DNA from 3 places in the Pseudomonas sp. HP_08 genome. Region 3 is predicted to be linked to each of the others. Evidence: riboswitches for the same ligand, from Rfam matches in the RefSeq annotation. Region 3 holds a riboswitch; each other region holds the start of a gene.
The links. A riboswitch is a leader RNA that binds a small molecule or an ion and turns the genes downstream of it on or off. The one in region 3 is predicted to bind cobalamin.

Region 1 (4,693 bases), on a different contig from region 3:
GCGCTGCGGTGTCGACCAGGTGGGAGAAGGCATTCATCGCGGGCTTTTCCCCCGGATCAGGATCAGCGCAAACACCGGCGCGCCGATCAGCGCGGTGATGACCCCGACCGGCAGGGTCTGGCCCTTGATCAGCGTGCGCGACAGCACATCGGCGGCAATCAGAAACAGCGCGCCGCACAATGCGCTGACCGGCACCAGTCGCGCGTGGCGCACGCCGACCAGCATGCGCACCGCATGCGGAATCACCAGGCCGACAAAACCGATGGAGCCGACAATCGACACCATCACCGCCGTAATCAACGCCGCGCAGGTAATCAGCAGCACCTGCACACGGCGCACCGGAATGCCCAGCGAGGCGGCCGAATCGCTGCCGAACATGAACGCATCCAGCGCCCGCCGATGCCACATGCACACCAGCAGGCCGGCCAGCACCACCGGCACCGCCAGCCATACCGAATGCCAGCGCACCCCGCTGAGGTTGCCGAGCAGCCAGAACATGATGCCGCGCGCCTGTTCGGAACTGGCCGACTTGGTGATCAAAAACGAGGTCAGGGCATTGAACAACTGCGAGCCGGCAATGCCCGCCAGAATGATGTGCCCGGCGGCGCTGGAACCCTGGGAAGAACGGGCGAGCAGGGTGACCATCGCGAATGCCGCCATGGCGCCGACAAACGCGCCGGCCGATAACGAAATCGCCCCGGCTCCCAGGCCCAGCAACGCCACCAGCACCGCGCCGGTCGAGGCGCCGGCCGAAATTCCCAGCAGGTAAGGCTCGGCCAGCGGGTTGCGCAGCAGCGACTGCAACACCACGCCCGACAGCGCCAGGCCGGCGCCACAGGCGGCAGCGACGATGGCGCGGGTCAGGCGGTAATTCCAGATGATGCCTTCATCGATAGGGTCGACCGGGTAACCGGCGCTCCACAGTTTATTGGCCAGGATCTGCCAGACCACTTCCATGCTGATGCGGGTTTCGCCGATGGCGGCGCCGGCGATCACCGCCAGCACCAGCACGACGCTCACCCACAGCACATGGCCCAGCACGACCTGGATTTTCATTTGGATTTGTTGAACCGGTCAGCGGCGTCGGCCAGTTCTTCGATGCCGGTGAACATGCGCAGGCTGGCCTGCATGGCGTCGGCATCGATGATGACGATGCGGTCGTTTTTCACCGCGTCCATGTTGCGCGTCACCGGGTCCGACTTGAGAAATTCCAGTTTTCGGGTGTAGTCGTCAGCCGGGAAGCGGCGACGGTCCATGCGTGCGATCACCAGAATGCTCGGGTTGGCCTTGGCGATGGTTTCCCAGCCAACGGTCGGCCACTCTTCATCGGACTCGACGATATTGCGCATGCCCAGGCTGTTGAGCATGAAGTCCGGGATGCCCTTGCGGCCGGCCACGTACGGGTCGATATCAAGGTCGGCGCTGGAGAACCAGAACACCGCCGACACATCCTTGGCCTTGTTGCGGTCAACGTTGGCCAGAGCCTTGGCCAGCCGTGCCTTCAGCTCGCTGACCACCTGCTCGCCGCGATCCTGAACATCGAAGATCTGCGCCAGTTGCTCGACACTCTTGTAGATGGTGTCGATGCGAAACGGCTCCAGGCGCGTGCCGTCGGCGCCGACCAGGTTGTCCTTGCCTTCACAGTCGGACGGCATGATGTAGGTCGGAATCTTCAGGTCATGAAACTGCTCGCGGGTGCCGACCACGCCCTGTTTGCCGACCATCCATTCCAGTTGCACGGCCACCAGCCCCGGACGCTTGCCGATCACCGCCTCAAAGCTTGGGTCGTTGTCGGCCAGGCGCTCGACCTTGTCGTTCTGTTCCTTGAAGCGCGGCTGCACATTGTTGAACCACAACGACGTGCCAGCCAGGCGCTCGCCCAGGCCCAGCTCATAGAACATCTCGGTGCCGGCCTGGCCGATGGTCACTGCCTTGTCCGGTGCCTTGGCGAAGGTCAGCGGCATGCCGCAGTTTTCCAGGGTCAACGGGTACTGAGTGGGCGCGGCGAGGCTCAGGCCGGAAAAGCCCAGAGCAGCAAACAGGGTGGCCAGGCGGGGCAGTGACATGAAAGGCGATCTCCATTCGTACAAAAGCGGGGCGCAGTGTACAGGCAGGAAATACATCGCGGCCGCTTCCCGACCGGCAGGAGGCAGCAAGACACACGGCCGACAGGCGTGCGCGGATGTCCTTCCCGGACACCCCGCCGGTCAGTAAAAGTGTGTGTCGGCAGGTCTCCTGACTGGCACGTCTACGCCTTGCTCCGGCCTTCCCGGGTTGACCCAGTGACCTCAATGGAGCGGCTCGATGCCTACAGTTGCGGGGGCAGTTTCGTTGTTGGCGCGTGCGGGCACGGCCTGCGAATTCCCTGTTAGTTCCTCTCGGAAACCGACGGGCGGCATGGTAAACGATCAACCAGCAAGTCGCTAATTGTTTGTCGCCAGCCGTTGCAGGCAATTGATCAAATGCAGACGCATCGCCGCGCGGGCCGTGTCGCTGTCCTGATGGCGGATGGCGGTGAAGATCTGCTCCTGCTCGCGGCTCTGGGCATCCGGGTCCTGGGCATCGGCCAGCACCGGTTGAGTGCCGAAGCCGGTGCCGATGCGCGGCAGGATGCTGCTGCCCAACTGATTCATCACGTCGGTGAAAAAACTGTTGGTGGTGCACAGGGCGATCTGGCGGTGAAACTCATAGTCGGCCTGCAGCGTGTCGCCGCCCTGGCGGGCACACACCTGCAACCGGTGCAGGGCCTGGGCAATGGCTTCAAGTTGTTCCGGAGTGCGGCGCCGGGCGGCGAGGGCGGCGGCCTCCGGCTCCACACTCAGGCGCAGTTCCAGTATGGCGACAGCGTCCTGGCGGCTGCCGAGGTGTGGCTGCTCGGCGGTGACACTGCGCGGTTGCGAGGCATCGACGACAAAGGTGCCGATGCCGTGGCGGGTCTCGACCAGACCTTCGGCCTGCAAACGCGACATGGCCTCGCGCACCACGGTGCGGCTGACGCCGTTATCACGACTGATGGCCAGCTCGGTCGGCAGTTTTTCACCGCTCCTGATCTCGCCCTCGCGAATTTTGCGCGAGAGCTCGGCGACCAGTTGCCGGGTCAGGTTGGAGCGACGGCCCGAGGCGGGAGAAGGGTGTTCCATGTCGATGGGGAAATCCTCACGCGCCGGTGCCGATTGATGAAGAAAATGAGCAACAGCAAGCCGAACAGAGTCGCCACTACTGAACGCTGCGACGGGTGCCCTTGGCCACCCGACTGCTCCAAAAAAGAAAGTGCTGCGCTCGGGGTTCAGCCGATGCGCTGCGTATACGCGGGGAGTCTTTCTTCGCCCGGAAGGGCGTGGACAGGATCGGGTAGTCGCGTGACACGGGTGCGGATAATGGTCATGACGGCCTGCTGATTTTGTAATTATTAGGGCTTTATTTATATGTTGTCATACAACTTGGTGGCGATTATTCGTCTGTGCAGCGGCCCGTGTCAATAGGTTGTGTGATGAATTTTATAGGTTTTCTGCGTTTTTCAGCATGCCGGAGTCGATAAAGAGGCAAAAGGCCGAGATATTTTCACGAAGATGTCATACCTCGAAGTCGCTGCCCGCCCTCCAGATCCAGCGTCCGTGAAAACAGCCGCGCCACACCGGGCTGGTGGGTAATGCCGACCACCAGCGTGTTGGGCAGTGCCTGGCGCACCGTCGTCAACAACTGGCAGGCGCTTGGCTCATCCAGCTGGTTGGTGGCTTCGTCCAGGTACAACGTTTGCGGCGCATACAACAAGACGCGGGCAATGCCCAGGCGCTGTTGCTCACCGCCCGACAATTCGCGGGCCCACTCGCATTGCGCCTCCAGGCGACCCGCCAGGTGGCCGAGACCCACCTGTTGCAATGCTTCGCTCAGGCGCTCGTCCGGCGGGCAGACGCTGGCCGGGTAGGCCAGTAACTGGCGCAGCGGCAGGTTGGGCAGATAAGGCTGTTGCGGAATCAACAGGCTGCTGCCGCCCGGCAATTGCCAGCAGCCGTGATACCACGGCCACAAGCCTTGCAGGGTGCGCAGCAAGGTCGATTTGCCCAGCCCGCTGCGGCCTTCGATGCGCAGCCACTGGCCGGGCGTGGCGATCAGGTTGAGGTTTTTCAGCAGCGGCTTGCCGTTGGGCAACTGCACTTGCAGGTTGTCCAGGCGCAACACCGAGCCGCGCGGGCACTCGCACACCTGGCAGCGGGTGGTGGCGATGGCCTGTTGAAACTGCCCGAGCCGCTCGATTGCGGCGCTGAGCATCATCAAGCGCGGGTACACGTCGATCAGCCAGCTCAGCGAACCCTGCACCGCACTGAACGCACTGCGAATCTGCATCAGGCCGCCCAGCGTGACGGTCTTGGCCAGATACGCCGGCAGGGCTGCGAACACCGGAATGATGCGGCTGACGCGGTCAAAGCCCTGGGTGAAGAACTGCAACGTGCGCACCCGGTTCATCAGTTGCCACCAGTTGTGGGCGATGCCTTCGAAGCTTTGGTGCAACTGGCGTTTTTCTACCGCCTCGCCTTGATACAGGGCGATCTGCTCGGCATGGTCGCGCTTGCGCAGCAGGCTGGCGCGAAAGTCGCCTTCGACTTTCTGTTGCTCATAATTGAGCGTGTGCAACGGATGTCCCAGGTAATGGGTAAAGGCGGTGCCCAGCACGCTATAGGCAACGGCGATCCAC
Region 2 (4,693 bases), on a different contig from region 3:
AGGCGGTGTTGGCCGCTTGCAAATGTGAGCGATAAAACAGCAAGGCCACCACCGGCGCGTCATCAACCCATTCGGCTTGCCAATCGGCCAGACCGGCGCGGGTGTTACGCGGGTGATAAATGGCGGTGCGCGGCAAGGCCTGCGGCTCGCGCCACGGGTAATCGCGGGCCAGCCACTGGCTGGCCATGCAGTTGAACAGATTCAGCGCGTTGTCCAGCCCGCCCTGGCGCAGGTATTGCCAGAGCCGGTCGCGCTGCTCGGCGGGCACCGTGCTGAAGTCCGACAGTTCAGGGTCCGGGCGATCGTCGCCCGGCACCAGAATCACCTGCACACCGCGCGCGGCCAGTTCCAGCAGCCGCTGCACGCCGTAGCGCCAGTAGCCGATGCCGCCGTGCAGCGAGATCAGGATGATCCGTGCGTGTTGCAGCACCTCTTCGACATACAGGTCGACCGAGGCGTGGTTCTGCACCTGCATCGGGTTGGCCAGGCGCAGGCTCGGGTAATCATCGGGCAGTTGCTGCGCCGCCTCGGCCAGCAAGGCCAGGCTGGAGTCGCCGCTGCAGAGAATCACCAGCTCGGCGGGGGTTTGCCCGAGGTCGGCGATGCTGTCGTCCGGTACAAAACCACCGGGCTGGGTTCTCAGCAGGTGCATGGATCAGCCAGCCAGTGCCGCGTGCAGACGCGCTTCGAGAACGGCCGCGTCCAGTTCCTGGCCGATCAGCACCAGTTGCGTGGCGCGTTCTTCATCGGCGCGCCAGGCGCGGTCGAAATGCTTGTCGAAACGGGTGCCGACACCCTGCACCAGCAGGCGCATCGGTTTGCCGGGGATGGCCACAAAGCCTTTGACGCGCAGGATGCCGTACTCGACCACCAGTTGCGTCAGGGCCGCGAGCAGGCGTGCTTCGTCGGCTTCGGGCAGTTTGATCGAGATCGAGTCGAAGGCATCGTGATCATGGTCGTCGTGATCGTCGCCTTCGTGATGATCGTGGTGGGTCTTGCGCCCGTCGATGTGCAGCTCCGACTCGGCGCCCAGGCCCAGCAATACGCTCAGCGGCAGGCGGCCGTTGCTGGCTTCGATGACCTTGACCGCGGGCGGCAGCTCTTCGGCGACTTCAGCGCGCACCGCCGCCAGGCCTTCGGCGTCGATCATGTCGGCTTTATTGAGGATTACCAGATCGGCACTGGCCAGTTGATCAGCGAACAGCTCGTGCAGCGGCGATTCGTGGTCCAGGTTCGGGTCCAGCTTGCGCTGCGCGTCGACCTGATCCGGGTAAGCGGCGAAGGTGCCGGCCTTGACTGCCGGGCTGTCGACCACGGTGATGACCGCATCCACCGTGCAGGCATTGCGGATTTCCGGCCACTGGAAGGCCTGGACCAGCGGCTTGGGCAGCGCCAGGCCCGAGGTTTCAATCAGGATATGATCCAGGTCGCCACGGCGCTCGACCAGTTCGCGCATGACCGGGAAGAACTCTTCTTGCACGGTGCAGCACAGGCAGCCGTTGGCCAGCTCGAAGATACGGCCGCTGGCCTCTTCTTCAGTGCAGCCGATGGTGCATTGCTTGAGGATTTCACCGTCGATGCCCAGCTCGCCGAACTCGTTGACGATCACCGCGATGCGCCGGCCTTCGGCGTTGTCGAGCATGTGCCGCAGCAGCGTGGTTTTACCCGAGCCCAGAAAGCCGGTGACGATGGTGACGGGAAGCTTGGCGAGAGTTTTCATCGGATGCCCTTTGGCAATGCGGCGGGCAAGCAGGACGACCACCGCACGCCGTGCGCACAGTGCGAATCGCCACCGGATCACCCCGCCCGGTTGTAGTGAGAATTCGGTTGAGGCAGGTCTCCTGGCTGGCGGTGGCCTTGAAGGCATCCGGCGCGCCTTCCCGCTTGCGCAGTGGCTGTGCGACGAACATGACCGCTTACAGTTGCGGGGGCAGCTACGGCTTGACCGTATTCCCGTCTTAGCCTTGCCTGTACAGGTCAAGGAACCTCAAGGGCGCAAGGCTACGCAGTGGCCGCTGACAGGTCAATGTCGAGATTGACGTTGGCCGTGCCCCATGATCTTCTACACACCTTGTTACGGGTGCCCTTCACAGGGTGAAACGGGAAACCGGTGCTGCGTCTGTGTTTTTCAAGCGACGCAAAGTCCGGTGCTGCCCCCGCAACGGTAAGCGAGTGAGGAGTCAATCCACTGTGCCCTCGGGCATGGGAAGGCGATTCCTGGCAGATGCTCCAAGCATCCCTCGCGAGCCCGGAGACCGGCCCGCAATCGAATTCAGACACCCCGCGGTGGGCGGGCGCAGTCGATACCTGCCCGTGTTCGCTGGCCGGTGTCCGTGCGCATGCCTGCCCTTCACACCTGCCCTTCACTCAAGAGGCACGCAGCATGTCGATCATCAGCAGCAGCCATTCAGCCGCTACCCCCACGACCCTCAGCCAGCGCCTGACCGCCGCCATCGGCGCCGTTCTGCTCGGCTGCAGCCTGGTGTATTTCGCCGGCTTCTCGCACATCGATGCCGTGCACAACGCCGCGCACGACACCCGGCACAGCGCCGCCTTTCCTTGCCATTGAGACCTGAACCCATGTTCAAGCGAATTGTGCAGACAGCCGGTTTCAGCGGCCTGCTCGCGGCCCTGCTGTTGACCCTGGTGCAAAGCCTGTGGCTGACGCCGTTGATTCTTGAAGCAGAAACCTTCGAGCAGGCGCCTGCCGCTCAAGAGCATTCCCATGAGCCGGGCGCTGCTGCGCATGTGCATGAACACGACGAAGAAGCCTGGTCGCCGGAAGATGGCTGGCAGCGCCTGCTGTCGACCACCGGCGGCAACCTTGTGGTCGCCGTGGGTTTTGCCTTGATGCTGGCCGGGCTTTATACCCTGCGCGCACCGGGCAGCGCGGTTCAGGGGCTGTTCTGGGGACTGGCCGGGTTTGCGGTATTTGTTCTGGCACCCACGCTGGGATTGCCACCGGAATTGCCGGGCACCGCAGCGGCCGATCTTGGCCAGCGCCAGACCTGGTGGATTTCCACCGCCGCGGCAACGGCCGCCGGTCTTGCGCTGATCGTCTTCGGTCGAGGCGCACTGCTCAAGCTGCTGGGTGTTGCCTTGCTGGTGGTGCCGCACGTGATCGGCGCGCCACAGCCGGAGCAGCATTCCAGCCTGGCGCCTGAAGCACTGGAGTCGCAGTTTATCGTCGCCTCCCTGGTAACCAATGCACTGTTCTGGGCAGCATTGGGTGCGATCAGCGCCTGGCTGTTCCGTCGCGGCCGGCATGCCGGGCAATACTGATAGACCGTTGTTGGCGATCGGCCTGGGCTGCCAACAAGGCTGCCCGGCCGAGGTGCTGCTGGACCTGATCGAGCGCAGCCTGCATGAGTACGGCCTGAAGACCAGCGCGATCAGTGCGCTGACCTCTATCGACAGCAAGCGTGACGAACCAGGCCTGCGGCAACTGGCCGGGCAGCTTGGCTTGCCGCTGGTGTTTTTCAGTGCGGCGCAGTTGCAGGTAAATGAAGGCCAGTTGACCCATCGCTCGGCGCTCGCCTTCGAGCGCACCGGCTGTCATGGCGTTGCCGAAAGTGCCGCGCTGGCAATGGCCAGCCAGTTGAGCGGTGCCCCTTCCCGGCTGCTGATCGAGTACCGGAAAAACCGCCAGGCGACATTGGCCTTGGCAATCAGCCCATCAAGGGGCGGATAATGCCGGCTTTGATTCAAGCTTCCGGAGTGTTCATTGACTGTTTATTTCATCGGCGCCGGCCCCGGCGACCCGGAACTGATCACCGTCAAGGGCCAGCGTCTGATCCGTAGCTGCCCGGTGATTATTTATGCAGGTTCGCTGGTACCCATGGCGGTGCTGGAAGGCAATAACGCCCGTCAAGTGGTCAACAGTGCCGAGTTGCACCTCGAACAGATCGTCGCCTTGATGAAATCTGCTCATGCACAGGGCCTGGATGTCGCTCGTGTCCATTCCGGCGACCCGAGCCTGTATGGCGCCATTGGCGAGCAGATTCGCTGCCTGCGCGAGCTGGATATTCCGTTCCAGATCATCCCCGGCGTCACCGCGACAGCGGCGTGCGCGGCGTTGCTGGAAAGCGAGCTGACCCTGCCTGATATTGCCCAAAGCGTGATCCTGACCCGCTTTGCCGACAGCACCGAGATGCCTGCCGGTGAAGCACTCGGCGACCTGGCGCGGCACGGCACGACCATGGCGATTCACTTGGGGGTCAAGAATATCGGGCGGATTGTCGATGAGTTGCTGCCGCATTACGGCGCCGATTGCCCGATTGCCGTGGTGCATCGCGCCAGCTGGCCGGACCAGGATTGGGTGCTGGGCACGCTTGCGGACATTGAGCAGAAGGTAACGGCCAAAGGCTTCAGGCGTACGGCGTTGATTCTGGTTGGGCGGGTATTGGCAGCGGACAATTTTGCCGAGTCATCGCTGTACCGGGCGGGACACGCACATTTGTACAGGCCGTAGGAGCGCGCTTGCCCGCGACCGAGTGCGCAGCGCTCGCAAAATCTCGGAAACGCTGAAAATTTACGACTGCTAACGCAGCCGGTCGCGGGCAAGCGCGCTCCTACAGGGGAGCGCTGCTGCTTACTTAGTAGTAGGCGTTTTCTTTCTGCGTATGGTCGGTGACGTCGCGTACGCCGTGCAGCTCGGGGATGCGCTCGAGCAGGGTGCGCTCGATGCCTTCCT
Region 3 (4,693 bases):
TCGTGCCCATGCAGGTTGTTCGCTTAGCACCCCTCGTGCCACTCGTTTTCGCTACGTTTCTGTTCGGTTGCTCGACCCAGTCATCGGTCACCCAGCCACAGCCTGAGTACCAGGCTCAGTACACGAATTCCGTTACCGCCCAGTCCAGCGCTCGCCGTGCTCAAGCTGCACAATTGCAGCAGGCGCACGAAGCCGAAGAAGAACTGGCCGAATTCTCCAGGGAAACCAACTATCAGTTGCCTCTGCTGGCCGACTCCATTCTGGAGCGCGGCAAGTCGCTGATCGGCACTCGTTATCGCTTCGGCGGCAGCTCGACCACGTCGGGCTTCGATTGCAGTGGTTTCATCAACTTCCTGTTCCGTGAAGAGGCTGGCATGAGCCTGCCGCGTTCCAGCCGGGAAATGATCAATATCGATGCGCCGCAAGTGGCACGCCGCGACCTCAAGCCAGGCGACCTGCTGTTCTTCAGCACCGCCGGCCGCGGTCGGGTCAGCCATGCAGCCATCTATCTGGGCGATGATCAGTTCATCCACTCCAGCAGCCGCCGCAGCGGTGGGGTGCGTATCGACAGCCTGGACGACTCGTACTGGAGCAAGACTTTCATCGAGGCCAAGCGTGCTTTGGTCATGGCGCCCGCCGCCGGTGAAGTACAAACCACTGCGATGACCTCGACCAGCGTGAAACCAGCTACTATCAAACGCCATAAATGACGTGATGCCCGGTCTCTGACCGGGTTTTTGCTTTCGGCAACTAGGCCGCATCCGGATGGAGAAGTTGTGGTTATGTCGATGACATTGCGCCTGGCTGTAATTTCCCTTGCTGCGCTGCTGGGTGCCTGTGCCAGCGCGCCGCCGCCCCCGCAACCCCGTATCGTTCAGCGCCCTGTACTGGCCGCGCCTGCCACCGTGCCTTCGGCAGCTGTCGAAGACGTGCTGTTCCGCGCCTTTAGCCTGGTGGGTACGCCGTATCGCTGGGGCGGCAATACCCCCGATTCCGGATTCGATTGCAGTGGCCTGATCAGTTATGTCTACCGTGACATGGCCGGCATCAGCCTGCCGCGCTCCACGCGCGACATGATCGTGATGAATGCGCCCACTGTCGGTCGCGAGCAGCTGCAGACCGGCGACCTGGTGTTTTTCGCCACCTCAGGCGGCTCGCAGGTATCGCATGCCGGTATCTATGTCGGCGAAGGCCGCTTCGTGCATGCCCCGGCCACGGGCGGCACGGTCAAGCTCGACAGCCTGAGCAAGCCGTATTGGCAGAAAGCCTATCTGAATGCCAAGCGCATTATCCACCCGGAAAACCTGGCACAGAACGGCCGCTGATTGCAGCGGCCGGTTCCCGCCTCATTGCGTTGAGGTCACCCGCCAGATCTTGTTGCCTACATCATCGGCCACCAGCAAGCCACCGCGCTGATCGTTGATCACGCCGACCGGGCGACCCTGGGCTTTTTCCTCCTTGTTCAAAAAGCCTGTCAGCACATCGATCGGTTGACCAGCGGGCTTGCCGTCCTTGAACGGAATAAACACCACCTTGTAACCACTGTGCGGCTTGCGGTTCCATGAGCCGTGCTGGCCGATGAACAAACCCTGATTGAATGGCGCGGCCAGGGTTTTGCCGTCAGCGAATACCAGGCCCAGCGAAGCGGTGTGCGGGCCTACCGCGTAGTCCGGCGCGATGGCCTTGGCGACCAGTTCCGGGTTTTGCGGCTCGACACGCTTGTCGACATGCTGACCGTAATAACTGTAGGGCCAGCCATAAAAGCCGCCGTCCTGCACCGAGGTCACATAGTCGGGCACCAGATCGCTGCCGATCTCGTCACGCTCGTTGACCGCTGTCCACAACTTGCCGGTCACAGGTTCCCAGTCCATGCCGTTGGGATTGCGCAGGCCCGAAGCGAAGATGCGTTTCTGGCCCGAGGCGCGGTCCACCTCCCAGATGGCGGCCCGGCCTTGTTCCTGGTCCATGCCGTTTTCGCCGACATTGCTGTTGGAGCCGACGGTGACATACAGCTTGCTGCCGTCTTTGCTGGCAATCACGTTCTTGGTCCAGTGGTGATTAAGCGGGCCGCCGGGCAGGTCAGTGACTTTGGTGGCCGCTGCACTGATGCGGGTCTGGCCGCTTTCATATGGAAAACTGATCAGGCGGTCTGTGTCGGCCACATATAAGGTGTTGTCCACCAGCGTGATGCCGAACGGCGAATTGAGGTTTTCCAGCAACACCGAGCGGGTCTCGGCGATGCCGTCGCGGTTTTCATCGCGCAGCAGGGTGATGCGGTTGGCGCTGGGCACGCCGGCACCGGCGCGGCTCATGACCTTCTGCGACACCCAGTCGCGCAGGCCCGAGCTTTCCTTGGCCGGCCCGTTGGACTCGGCCACCAGCACATCGCCATTGGGCAACGCATACAGCCAGCGTGGATGGTCCAGACCCTCGGCGAACGCCACCACTTGCGTGCCCGGTGCGGCGACCGGTTTGCCGCCTTCCGGCCAGCCGATGGCCGGAGCGATATTGACCGTCGGGATCAGGGTCTTGTTGGGCTCGGGCAATTGCGGATCAGGGCCGAAGCCGTCGGCGACTTGCAGCTTGGAGGTTTCGCCACAGGCTGCAAGGCCGCCAGCGGTGAGCAGAATGATTGCGTAACGCGGGTCGAGTCTGAACATGCCGGGGTTATCTCGCAAAACCAGAGGAGGTTAAAGAGTAGAGAAGTGCCCGCTCGGGAGGTTCAATCCCAATACTGTTTGACGCTGTTTGCCCAACCCTCTACCCTTCGCCGCTTGTTTCAGGTGCCTGGCAATCATTGATTGGCAAGGTGAAACAGGGAAGCCGGTCAGGAGCCATCCGATTCCGGCGCTGCCCCCGCAACGGTAGATGAGTCAAGGCTGTGTCCGACGCCACTGGGTTTGTCCCGGGAAGGCGCACCGCCAGGGACAATGTCCCGCTCATGAGCCCGGAGACCGGCCTGTCACTTTTTCACAGCATCACGGCGGGCGATGCTCTGCACAGGGTTACGCGCCTGCGGCCCGATGCTGTCCTGTCGTCTGCTTTCGCGTGCCCCCCAGCGGAGAGCTGAAGATGAACCAATCCCCCGAACGTGACGAACGCCATCTGGCGCGCATGCTGCGCAAAAAAGCCATTATTGACGAGCGTATTGCCAACTCCCCCAACGAATGCGGCTTGCTGCTGGTCTTGAGCGGCAACGGCAAGGGCAAAAGCAGCTCGGCGTTCGGCATGCTTGCCCGCGCCATGGGGCACGACATGCAGTGCGGCGTGGTGCAGTTCATCAAGGGCCGCAACAGCACTGGCGAAGAGCTGTTCTTCCGGCGTTTTCCCGAGCAGGTGCGCTACCACGTGATGGGCGAAGGCTTTACCTGGGAAACCCAGGATCGCCAGCGTGACATCGCTGCCGCCGAGGCTGCCTGGGAAGTCTCGAAGCAATTGCTCAGTGACCCGGCCATCGGCCTGGTGATTCTCGATGAGCTCAACATTGCCCTCAAGCACGGCTACCTGGACCTGGATCAGGTCCTGAGCGACCTGCAGGCGCGCCCGCCCATGCAGCACGTGGTGGTCACCGGTCGCGGCGCCAAGCCCGAACTGATCGAGCTGGCCGATACCGTGTCGGAAATCGCCATGGTCAAGCATGCCTTCCAGGCCGGCATTCGTGCGCAAAAGGGCATCGAGCTGTGAGTGACGCTGCACGCCAATGCCCCGCTGTATTGATTGCCGCCCCGGCTTCCGGGCAGGGCAAGACCACAGTAACGGCGGCCCTGGCCCGCTTGCATCGCAACCAGGGACGCAAGGTGCGCGTCTTCAAATGCGGGCCGGACTTTCTTGATCCGATGATTCTGGAGCGCGCCAGCGGTGCGCCGGTTTATCAGCTCGACCTGTGGATGGTCGGTGCCGAAGAAAGCCGCCGTCTGTTGTGGGAAGCGGCCAGCGAGGCCGATCTGATTCTGATTGAAGGCGTGATGGGGCTGTTCGACGGCACGCCGTCCAGCGCCGATCTGGCACGGCACTTCGGTGTGCCGGTGCTGGGCGTGATCGACGGCACCGCCATGGCGCAGACCTTCGGCGCGCTGGCACTGGGGCTGGCGCGCTATCAACCGGACCTGCCGTTTGCCGGTGTCCTGGCCAACCGGGTCGGCACCGTGCGCCACGCGCAATTGCTGGAAAACAGCCTGACCGAAGGCCTGCGCTGGTACGGCGCGCTATCACGCGAAACCGGCATCGAGTTGCCCAGCCGGCACCTGGGGCTGGTGCAGGCCAGCGAGCTGAACGATCTGGATGCACGCCTGGACGCCGCCGCCCATGCCTTGGGCAGCACCTGCGAAGTCACGTTGCCGCCGCCGGTCAGCTTTGCTGCCCCCGAGCCGCAAGCGGTCGAGCCGCTGCTGGCCGGGGTGCGTATCGCCATCGCGCGTGACGAGGCGTTTGCCTTTACCTACGGCGCCAGCCTTGATTTGCTGCGCAATATGGGCGCCGAGCTGAGCTTCTTTTCGCCGATCCATGACACGCAACTGCCCGACGCCGACAGCCTGTACCTGCCCGGCGGCTATCCCGAGTTGCACCATGTGACGCTGTGCGCCAACCAGCCGATGCGCGCGGCCATTGCCGCCCACCATGCGGCCGGCAAGCCGATTCTGGCCGAGTGCGGCGGCATGCTGTATCTGCTTGATGCACTGACCGATGTGCAAGG

Region 1: it holds a riboswitch for cobalamin, as region 3 does, so the genes downstream of both, ACYAS9_RS29250 (ABC transporter substrate-binding protein) here and cobO (cob(I)yrinic acid a,c-diamide adenosyltransferase) in region 3, are expected to answer to the same signal.
Region 2: it holds a riboswitch for cobalamin, as region 3 does, so the genes downstream of both, ACYAS9_RS27755 (CbtB domain-containing protein) here and cobO (cob(I)yrinic acid a,c-diamide adenosyltransferase) in region 3, are expected to answer to the same signal.

What each region holds. Positions count from the first base shown of each region.
Region 1 is NZ_JBTOQC010000053.1:45,760-50,452, reverse strand. It holds gene ACYAS9_RS29260 (ABC transporter ATP-binding protein) at 1-37, opposite strand, end outside; gene ACYAS9_RS29255 (FecCD family ABC transporter permease) at 34-1,056, opposite strand; gene ACYAS9_RS29250 (ABC transporter substrate-binding protein) at 1,053-2,066, opposite strand; cobalamin riboswitch at 2,209-2,405, opposite strand; gene ACYAS9_RS29245 (FadR/GntR family transcriptional regulator) at 2,424-3,140, opposite strand; gene ACYAS9_RS29240 (ABC transporter ATP-binding protein/permease) at 3,562-4,693, opposite strand, start outside.
Region 2 is NZ_JBTOQC010000051.1:270,219-274,911, reverse strand. It holds gene cobN (cobaltochelatase subunit CobN) at 1-652, opposite strand, end outside; gene cobW (cobalamin biosynthesis protein CobW) at 656-1,720, opposite strand; cobalamin riboswitch at 1,815-2,005, opposite strand; cobalamin riboswitch at 2,062-2,278, shown strand; gene ACYAS9_RS27755 (CbtB domain-containing protein) at 2,384-2,569, shown strand; gene ACYAS9_RS27750 (CbtA family protein) at 2,581-3,282, shown strand; gene ACYAS9_RS27745 (cobalamin biosynthesis protein) at 3,266-3,691, shown strand; gene cobM (precorrin-4 C(11)-methyltransferase) at 3,725-4,471, shown strand; gene nfuA (Fe-S biogenesis protein NfuA) at 4,596-4,693, opposite strand, start outside.
Region 3 is NZ_JBTOQC010000003.1:179,012-183,704, reverse strand. It holds gene ACYAS9_RS04895 (C40 family peptidase) at 9-710, shown strand; gene ACYAS9_RS04890 (C40 family peptidase) at 783-1,325, shown strand; gene ACYAS9_RS04885 (PQQ-dependent sugar dehydrogenase) at 1,347-2,660, opposite strand; cobalamin riboswitch at 2,765-2,977, shown strand; gene cobO (cob(I)yrinic acid a,c-diamide adenosyltransferase) at 3,073-3,684, shown strand; gene ACYAS9_RS04875 (cobyrinate a,c-diamide synthase) at 3,681-4,693, shown strand, end outside.